3 regions of the Diaphorobacter limosus genome follow, and region 2 is predicted to be linked to each of the others. Evidence: predicted binding sites of a transcription regulator. Region 2 holds the regulator's gene; each other region holds the start of a gene.
What was found. Region 2 encodes sigma-54, which starts transcription at its own class of promoters, with help from an activator protein. Its sites were predicted from a motif close to TGGCANGNAANCTGCTTT; they were not measured.
Positions count from the first base shown of each region.

Region 1: the regulator sigma-54 is predicted to act here: its motif matches at 1,519-1,536, upstream of nirB (nitrite reductase large subunit NirB).
Region 3: the regulator sigma-54 is predicted to act here: its motif matches at 1,491-1,508, upstream of P4826_RS05530 (PEP-CTERM sorting domain-containing protein).

Region 1 is NZ_CP136921.1:3,233,022-3,236,298, reverse strand. Features, by position in the region: gene nirB (nitrite reductase large subunit NirB) at 1-1,432, opposite strand, end outside; gene P4826_RS15485 (acetolactate synthase large subunit) at 1,731-3,277, opposite strand, start outside.
Region 2 is NZ_CP136921.1:3,075,740-3,079,016, reverse strand. Features, by position in the region: gene P4826_RS14730 (PEP-CTERM sorting domain-containing protein) at 74-736, shown strand; gene P4826_RS14725 (acyl-CoA thioesterase) at 743-1,180, opposite strand; gene P4826_RS14720 (RNA polymerase factor sigma-54) at 1,200-2,744, opposite strand; gene lptB (LPS export ABC transporter ATP-binding protein) at 2,788-3,277, opposite strand, start outside.
Region 3 is NZ_CP136921.1:1,134,789-1,138,065, forward strand. Features, by position in the region: gene P4826_RS05525 (DUF192 domain-containing protein) at 1-421, shown strand, start outside; gene P4826_RS05530 (PEP-CTERM sorting domain-containing protein) at 503-1,441, opposite strand; gene P4826_RS05535 (NADP-dependent isocitrate dehydrogenase) at 1,922-3,277, opposite strand, start outside.

The DNA.
Region 1 (3,277 bases), 160 kb from region 2:
TGGCCATCAAAATCTGCTCGACCAGGCCGGTGCACGAGCCGCAGCTGGCGCTGGCCTTGGTGTGCTTGCGCACCTCGTCGACGGTGAACAGGCCTTTTTCCTTGATGGCCTTGCAGATGGTGCCCTTGGTCACGCCGTTGCAGCCGCAGACCTCGGCCTCGTCGGGCATGGCGGCGGCCTGGTTCTGGCCGGCGTGACCGCCGTCGCCCAGGTTGCTTTCGCCAAACATCAGGCTGGCGCGCAGCTCGGCCACGCTGCGGCCCTCGCGCAGCAGCTTGAAGTACCAGCTGCCATCGACGGTGTTGCCGTACAGGCAGGCGCCGACCAGCTTGTCGTCCTTGAGCACCAGCTTTTTGTACTGCCCGGCGCCGGGGTCGCTCATGACGATTTCTTCGGTGCCCGCGCCACCCATGAAGTCGCCGGCCGAGAACAGGTCTATGCCCGTGACCTTGAGCTTGGTCGAGGTCTGCGAGCCCAGGTAGCGGCCTATGCCGAACTCGGCCAGGTGGTTGGCCAGTACCTTGCCCTGCTCGAACAGCGGTGCCACCAGCCCATAGGCCGTGCCCCGGTGCGCGGCGCATTCGCCCACGGCGTAGATGCGCGCGTCGGTGGTGGTCTGCATGGTGTCGTTCACCACGATGCCGCGATTCACATGCAGGCGCATGGATTCGGCCAAGGCGGTGTTGGGGCGTATGCCCACGGCCATGACGACCAGGTCGGCGGGGATCTCGCTGCCGTCCTTGAACCGAATAGCACACACGCGGCCGTCGGCATTGCCCAGCAGCTCTTGCGTCTGCGCCTGCATCAAAAACTGCATGCCGCGCTCTTGCAGCGCCTTTTGCAGCATCTGCCCGGCCACGGGGTCGAGCTGGCGTTCCATCAGCCATTCGCTGGCGTGCACCACGGTCACCTGCATGCCGCGCTTCATCAGGCCGTTGGCCGCCTCCAGGCCCAAGAGGCCGCCGCCAATGACCACGGCGTGGCGGTACTGCGTGGCCGCGTCAATCATGGCCTGGGTGTCGGCAATGTCGCGGTAGGCCAGCACGCCGTCCAAATCCTTGCCGGGGATGGGCAGCATGAAGGGGTTGGAGCCCGTGGCCAGGATCAGCCGGTCATACGGCACGCTGATGGCCTGGCCGTCTTTGCCGCTGGCGTGCACGGTGCGCCGCGCGCGGTTCACTTCGTTCACGGTGCAGCCGGCGTGTACGGTGATGCCGTGCTCCTGGTACCAGGCCCAGTCGTTGAGCACGATTTGCTCCAGCGTTTGCTCGCCGGCGAGCACCGGCGAGAGCAGGATGCGGTTGTAGTTGGGGTGCGGCTCGGCGCCGAAGATGGTGATGTCGTACAGGTCGGGCGCGATCTTGAGCAGCTCTTCGAGCGCGCGCACCCCCGCCATGCCGTTGCCCACCAACACCAGTTTCATTTTTTCCATGGCTCCCCCTTGCCTTGCGTGTGGATCCGGCCAGCGGGCAGTCATGCCGCATATGGCCCATGGCCGCCATCGGCCACGCAGGGTTCAATGCAACGACCGTGCCAACGCGGGCACAGGGGGCAATGGCCAGCGGCTACGGTGTTTTGCCGGGTCTTGGTGCAAGGCCCTGGTGCGGCGCACCAAAAAAGGCCGTTGGCGGCGAAGCGTCCATGCAGGCCATGCCTGCGGCGCGCGCTCGCCCGGGGTCTTGCCCGCGCCCACGGCGGGCACGGGGCGTGGGCATCCCTATCGCTCTCGACTACGGTGCTATCTTTTGCTTCAGCGCCCGCGCCACCGGCCGCGGCAGGCTGGGCAGCGACTTGAGCAGCCAGGGCAGCAGCTTGCGCTTGGCGCCGCTGAGCGACTCGGGCACCAGCGCCTCGATCAGGTGCGGGCCGGGCGTGGCCAGGGCGTATTCCAGCGCCTGGGTGAAGTCCTCGGCCGTGCTGGCGCGCACGGCGTGCACGCCCATGCCCTGGGCGAGCTGGGCGAAGTTCAGGCGCGGCCCGGCCAGGTCGAGCTGGGCGCGCGCCTTGGCGCCGCCTTCGCCCGCGCCCACGCGTTCCAGCTCCACGTTCAGCACCGAGTAGCTGGCGTTGTTGAAGATGATGCTGACCACATGCAGCTGCTCCCGCGCCATGCTCCACAGCGCCTGGATGGTGTACATGGCCGTGCCGTCGCCGATCAGCGCGATCACCGGGCGATCCGGGCAGGCAATGGCCGCACCCACGGCATTGGGCAGGCCCTGGCCGATGGCGCCGCCGGTCAGGGTGATCAGGTCGTGGCGCGGGCAGCCGGCCGTCATGGCGCCCAGCATCAGGCCGCTGGTGATGGCCTCGTCGATGAGGATGGCGCCCTCGGGCAGCAGGTGGCCCACGGCCTTGCAGACCTTGGGCGCCGTCAGCCGGCCTGTGGGGCGGCCGGGGCGCAGCGGCGCCTGCAGCCGTGGCTGGGCCTGCTGCGCGCCCAGGGCAGCGCAGAGCTTTTCCAGGCTGGCCAGCGCGTCCTGCTCGGGCGCGGCCAGGGTGTGCACGCTGCAGCCGTCCGGCACCAGATCGCTCTTTTTGCCGGGGTAGGCAAAGAAGGACACGGGCGCCTTGGCATCGACCAGGATCAGGTGCTCCAGGTCGGCCAGCTGCACGCCGGCCATTTCGGCCAGGTAGGCGATGCGTTCCACCGCCGGCAGGCCGGCGCCGCGCGTCAGGCGCGTGGGGAAGACCTCGGCCAGCAGCGGCACGCCGGCCTGCGCGGCGATGCGCGCGGCGGCCAGCAGGCCGGGTTTGCGCAGCGCCTGGCCGCCCAGCAGCAGGGCGGTCTTCTTGCCGGATCGCAGCAACTGGGCGATGGCCTGCACGCTGGCATCGTCGGCAGCGGGCGCCGCAGGCACGGCGGGCGGGGCGCAGGGCTGGGCGCCTTCGCCCCAGGAGACATCGGCCGGCAGGATCAGCGTGGCCACCTGGCCCGGCAGGCCGCGCGCGGCCTGCACGGCGTCCACCGCGTCCTGGCACAGCGCCTCGGTGCTGGCGCTGGTGCGCACAAAGCCGGGCGAGACGTTCCTGGCCACGGTTTCTATGTCGGACTGCAGCTGCGCGTCGTACTGGGTATGCGTGGTGGCGTGGTCACCGACGATGTTGACCACCGGCACCTTGCCCTTGCGTGCGTTGTGCAGATTGGCCAGGCCGTTGCCCAGGCCGCAACCCAGGTGCAAGAGCGTGGCGGCGGGCTTATCCGCCATGCGCGCGTAACCGTCGGCCGCGCCCGTGGCCACGCCCTCGAACAAGGCCAGTACGGCGCGCATGCGTGGCT
Region 2 (3,277 bases):
ATCAACAGCTTGGGGTGCTGGCACATGATATGCATGGGTGTTTCACGTCTTACAACTGACGGGAGATGCCACCATGCAAATGACCACTGTTGTGACCGCCCTTGCGGGGGCATTGTTGGCGGGTGCCGTTGGCAACGCCCAGGCGGATGTGGTTGATTTTCAGGACGTGCCTTCGGGCAGCTCCCCCTGTTATGTCGATTTCACCGCCACCTCACTGCAAAGCCGGGGCTATACCTTCACCGGCAACCCCGCAGACCCCTATTTGTATGTCTGCGAATCAGGGGTTGTGCAAAACAATCCATCGGCAGCCCTGGTCAACGCGAATCTCCGATCCGTCGTGACCATGACCAATAGCAGCGGGGCTGCGTTTTCCCTGGAGTCATTTTTTGCGGGTGGCAGAACGGAAGATTTTGACCCGTCGCTGCCCGTGAGCTTGTACAGCGTCGCCACCAGCATCGACATCCTTGGGCACCTCATGGGCGGCGGCACGGTGTTTACCAGTATCACGTTGGACAGCCAGGCCCCCTATGACTGGACGCAGTTCTTCCTGCCGTCATCGTTCACCAACCTGAGTTCGGTGGTGTTCACTGCACAAGGCAACGGTGAGACGCCGGAATTCGTGATCGACGATATCGTGGTCACGTTGCCCCACCAGTCCATTCCCGAGCCGGCATCCCTCGCCTTGCTCGGCGCCGCGCTGGCTGGTATTGGCCTGTTGGGGCGAAAGAAAACCTGACGCGCGTCAGCGTGTCGCCACGGCCTCCAGGGCCTTGCGCACGACATCCGGAATGGGCGCCGGCTTGCGTGCCACGCGGTCGATGAGGACCACGCCGGTCTTGCCGCGAGCCACCTCTCGGCCCGAGGAGACCTCTGTCATGCAGAACACCAGGTCACAGCCGTAGCGGTTGAAGTCCCTCGGCGTCATCTGCACGCGCAGCGTCTCGCCGTGAAAGGCCTCGGACTTGTATTGCGCCAGCATGTCGCCGACCACGATGGCCAGGCCCGCCACATCACCCTCGGTGTAGCCGAGCGACTGGAAGAAGCGCATGCGCGCCTCGGACACCAGGCTCAGCAGCTGGGCGTTGTCCAGATGGCCGCCGTAGTTGACGTGGCTGATATAGACCTGCAACTCGGTGGTGAAGCCGAAGCGTTCGGGCAGGTCGAAGAGGATGCGGGCCATGGGAATCTATGCCTTGTGTCTATAGCGCCTTGCGCAGATTGGCCGGCGCGATCTTCAGCGCCTCGCGGTACTTGGCCACGGTGCGACGCGCGCACTCTATGCCCTGCTCCTTGAGCATCTCCGCGATCTGGTTGTCCGACAACGGTTTCTTCACATCCTCGGCGGCGACGAACTGCTTGATCAGCGCGCGCACCGCGGTGCTCGACGCGTTGCCGCCGGTCTCGGTGCCCAGGCCGGAGCCAAAGAAGTACTTCAACTCGAACGTACCCTGCGGCGTGGCCATGTACTTGGCACTGGTCACGCGGCTGATGGTGGACTCGTGCAGGCCCAGCTCGTCGGCGATCTCGCGCAGCACCAGCGGCCGCATGGCCAGCTCGCCATGCACGAAAAAGCTCTTTTGCCGCTCGACGATGGCGCGCGATACACGCAAGATAGTGTCAAATCGCTGCTGTATGTTCTTGATGAACCAGCGTGCCTCCTGCAGCCGGGACTGCAGCGCCTGGTGCCCGTCGCCGCCGCGCGCACCACGCAGGGCGCTGGCATAGATCTCGTGCACGCGCAGGCGCGGCATGACGTCGGGGTTGAGCTGCACGCTGAAGTCCTGCTGCGCGCCGCGTCCGGTTTTTTTCACGATGACATCGGGCGCGATGACGTTGCGCTCCACGTCGGCAAAGCGCCGGCCCGGGCGCGGCTCCAGGCGCGCGATCAGCGCCATGGCGGCACGCGTGTCGTCGTCGCTGCTGCCTGTGGCCTGGGCCAGGCGGCGCAGGTCGCGCCGCGCCAGCAGATCCAGCGGCTGGCTGCAGATGGCGAGCGCGGTCTGAATCACCGCCGGGTCGCCCTCTTCGTCGCGGTTCATGGCGTGCAGCTGTAGCGTCAGGCATTCGGCCAGGTCGCGCGCGCCCACGCCGGTCGGCTCCAGGTTTTGCAGCAGGCGCAGGGCCACAGTGAAGCGGTGCACCAGCTCTTCGAGCTGCTCGGGGTCGTCGGCCCCCGCCAGGCTGGCCGCCAGGGATTCCAGCGGCTCGTCCAGGTAGCCATCGTCGTTCAGCGACTCGATGAGAAAGCGCAGCGCCGCCATGTCGACATCGGACAGGCGCAGTGACAATGCCTGGCGATGCAGGAAATCGGTCAGGGATTCGTGGCTGCGCGCCAGCTCGCTGACCTCGGTGTCGTCACCGTCATGCGCGCCGCTGGCGGGCGCGATTCCGTCGCTGCCCCATTCGCCGTCTTCCACCGCCGCATCCATGCTGCCGTCACCGTCCCAGTCACTGGGCTCGGCAACCGCTGAGGTTTCGGCATCATTTTCGGCTCCAGCGCCCTCTGCATCAGCGCTAGCAGCTTCTGAATATGTAGCATTGTCAATCGGTTGCTGCGCTTCATGGATCTCAGGCTCATGCGTCCCATCGTCGGACGCCAGCTCCAGAAACGGGTTGTCATCGAGCATCTGCTCGACTTCCTGCGCCAGCTCCAGGGTGGACAGCTGCAGCAGGCGAATCGATTGCTGCAACTGCGGCGTAAGCGCCAGATGCTGCGAAACGCGCAGTGACAGGCCGGGCTTCATGGCCGCCCTCCTTGCATCTGGATGCTGCGCCTGCTCACCACGCTCACATGCGGAAATGCTCACCCAGGTACACCCGGCGCACTTCCGCGTTGTCCACAATGTCCGACGGCGTGCCCTGGGCGAGTACATGGCCGTCGCTGATGATGAAGGCGTGGTCGCAGATGCCCAGCGTCTCGCGCACGTTGTGGTCGGTGATCAAGACGCCAATGCCGCGCTCTTTCAGGAAGCCGATGATGCGCTGGATCTCGATCACGGCAATGGGATCGATGCCGGCAAAGGGCTCGTCCAGCAGGATGAAGCGCGGCTGCGTGGCCAGCGCCCGGGCGATTTCCACGCGCCGGCGCTCGCCGCCGGACAGGGCCAGCGCCGGCGACTGGCGCAAATGCTCCACGCGCAGTTCCTGCAGCAGGCCGGTGAGCTGTGCCTCGATCTCGGCGCGCGAGAGCGGGCGCCCGGCGGCGTCGGTCTGCAGCTCCAGCACCGCGCGCACGTTGTCTTCCACGTTGAGCTTGCGAAAGATCGAGGCCTCTTGC
Region 3 (3,277 bases), 1.9 Mb from region 2:
CCTGTGTGCCCTCTGCGCCAGCGCCTGGGCGCAGAACAGTCCGCAGATGAACCTGCAGCGGGTGGAACTGACCGCCGGCATGTACCGCATACAGGCGCAGGTGGCGTTGACGCCGCAGGAGCGCCAGATCGGCCTGATGTTCCGCCGCGAAATGCCGCAGCACGAGGGCATGCTGTTCGTCTTCGAGCAGCCTGCGACCCAGTGCTTCTGGATGAAAAACACACAGTTGCCGCTCACGGCGGCCTTTGTGGCCGATGACGGCAGCATCGTGAACCTGGCCGACATGCAGCCCCTGAGCGAAGACTCGCACTGCTCGGCCAAACCCGTGCGCTATGTGCTGGAGATGAACCAGGGCTGGTTTGCCAAGCGGGGGATCAAGGCCGGGGCCAGGTTGGGTGGCTCGGCCTTCCAGTCCAAATGAAAAAACCGGTCACCCTTGCAGGTGGCCGGTTTATACCGATGACTGAGAGGGCGGCAGATCGCCGCACTCTCCATCCAGGGCTTAGGACTTGCGGCGGCGCGAAGCCAAGCCAGCACCCAGGAGGGCCAAGCCAGCCAGGGCCATGGTGCCAGGCTCGGGAACTTCGCTGATAACACCTGTGATTTGAGTTGTCGATTTCACCGTCCAGCAACCACTTGCCGGCACAGTCCCCGTTGCAGGAACCGTGCAAAGGTTACTAGCTGATCCAGACCTATCGTCAAAACTAGTGGTCAGATACATGTCGTGCTCACCACCATTGTCATCCGTAAATGCAGGAGTGTAACCTGCTGGCTTAAACATGTCGAACGCATCACCGCCCGTGATATCCAGGTACGCAGTCCCCGTACCGGAGAGTGTAGGACCGAAATTTGAATAATAGGTTGAATCGGGTTGATTTTCGATCAACCCCTTACCAAATACACCTTCAAGCCACAACGTACCACCCGTGATACCTGGATAGGTCAGACTTGCAGGATCCCAAACACCTACACCAGACCCTTGGGTTGCATCCCATTCACTGTTGTTTTCATACAGCGCCCATACCCCACCCGTCGAAAGAGTTGTGGTAGAGCACCCTGTCACCGGGCTGCAGGTGACTTCAGCATAAGAATCTGTCAAACCACCAAATACACCCGTGAGATATTTGCCACCGTAAATTGGATTACCGGGCGAAAAAATGGTATTACCGTTTTTATCTTCAATCCTGGCCACATTGAAAATACCCATGGTGTCATAGCTGGAGCCGCTCAAGGCAGGGTTTGCTGCTGCAGCATCACACTCGTCAACCGTTGTGCACTTGACTCCGGCCGCAGTACCGTAACCATTGGTGCCCAAATCGAAGTTGTCAAGGGTAATTTTGTAATTACCGGCGTTGATGACCACCGCCGAGTGCGCGGAGCCCATGACACCGAAGGACAGAGCCGCAGCGGCGGCGATGGAAGCAAGTTTGGATTTCAGCATTTCCCACTCCTCTTAGTGAAATTGAATCAAGAATTCTCTCGCCAGACAATAAGCACTTAGCGTGCCAACCCCTTACACCCCCACCTAAGCCGTTGATATCAAACGATTTATCCGAAAACAGCCGATCTCACCACAGATGCACTGTAAAAATTTCCGACACTCTGAACCCGCGATGAGGCTGCTGGTGGCGCCGTAGGCGGAGAGTTGATGTAAAAAATTCCGACACGCTGTTCAAGACACGGGCTGGCCGCTGCGCCGATGCACTGTGCATGACTGTTTCAAGGGAGCGCCGGCCGGGAGTTTGGGCGAGAGTGGGCGGGGAGTTTGTGTTTTGTGGTCGGCAGGATGCGAGTGCTCCGACCGCCGGCCCCCATCCCGGCCTTCCCCCAAAGGGGGAAGGAGATAAAACCAGAAGAGGGAAGGATCAGTGGGGACGATGCATGCAAGCCCTCCCTGCCAGGACAGGGAGGGCACGTCACATCAAGCCGTCAGCGACGCCAGGGCGGCGTTGAAGGTGCTGCTGGGGCGCATCACCGCGTCGAGCTTGGCCAGATCGGGCTGGTAGTAGCCGCCGATGTCGGCTGGCTTGCCCTGGATGACGCGCAGCTCTTCGACGATCTTGTCCTCGTTGTCGGCCAGCTGTTTGGCCAGCGGGGCGAACCTGGCGGCCAGGTCTGCGTCTTCGGTCTGGCTGGCCAGCTCTTGCGCCCAGTACATGGCCAGGTAGAACTGGCTGCCGCGGTTGTCCAGCTGGCCGGTCTTGGGGCTGGGGTTCTTGTTGTTGTCCAGCAGCTTGCCGGTGGCGGCGTCCAGCGTCTTGGACAGCAGCTTGGCGCGGGCATTCTTGTTCTTGATGCCAAGGTCTTCCAGCGACACGGCCAGGGCCAAAAATTCGCCCAGGCTGTCCCAGCGCAGGTGGTTTTCTTCGGTCAGCTGCTGCACATGCTTGGGCGCGGAGCCGCCGGCGCCGGTCTCGTACATGCCGCCGCCGGCCATCAGCGGGACGATGGACAGCATCTTGGCGCTGGTGCCCAGCTCCATGATGGGGAACAGGTCGGTGAGGTAGTCGCGCAGGATGTTGCCGGTGGCGCTGATGGTGTCCAGGCCGCGGATGACGCGCTCCAGCGTGAAGCGCATGGCGCGCACCTGGCTCATGATCTGGATGTCCAGGCCGGTGGTGTCGTGCTCGTGCAGGTACATCTTGACCTTGGTGATCAGCTGCGCCTCGTGCGGGCGATAGGGGTCGAGCCAGAAGACGACGGGCATGCCCGATTGGCGCGCGCGCGTGACGGCCAGCTTGACCCAGTCACGGATGGGCGCGTCCTTGACCTGGCACATGCGCCAGATGTCGCCGGTCTCGACGTTCTGGCTCATCAGCACCTCGCCGGTGGCCAGGTCGGTGATGTTGGCGACGCCGTCCTCGGTGATCTCGAAGGTCTTGTCGTGGCTGCCGTATTCCTCGGCCTGCTGGGCCATCAGACCGACGTTGGGCACGGTGCCCATGGTCTTGGGGTCGAAGGCGCCATGCCACTTGCAGAAGTTGATCATCTCCTGGTAGATGCGGGCGAAGGTGGACTCGGGCATCACGGCCTTGACGTCCTTCAGGCGGCCGTCGGCACCCCACATCTTGCCGCCGTTCCTGATCATGGCGGGCATAGATGCGTCCACGATCACGTCGTTGGGCGAGTGGAAGTTGGTGATGCCCTTGGCCGAATCGACCATGGCCAGCTCGGGGCGGTTTTCGTGGCAGGCATGCAGGTCGCGCATGACCTCGTCGCGCTGGGCCGACGGCAGGGTCTCCAGCTTGTCGAACAGGTTGACCATGCCGTTGTTGAC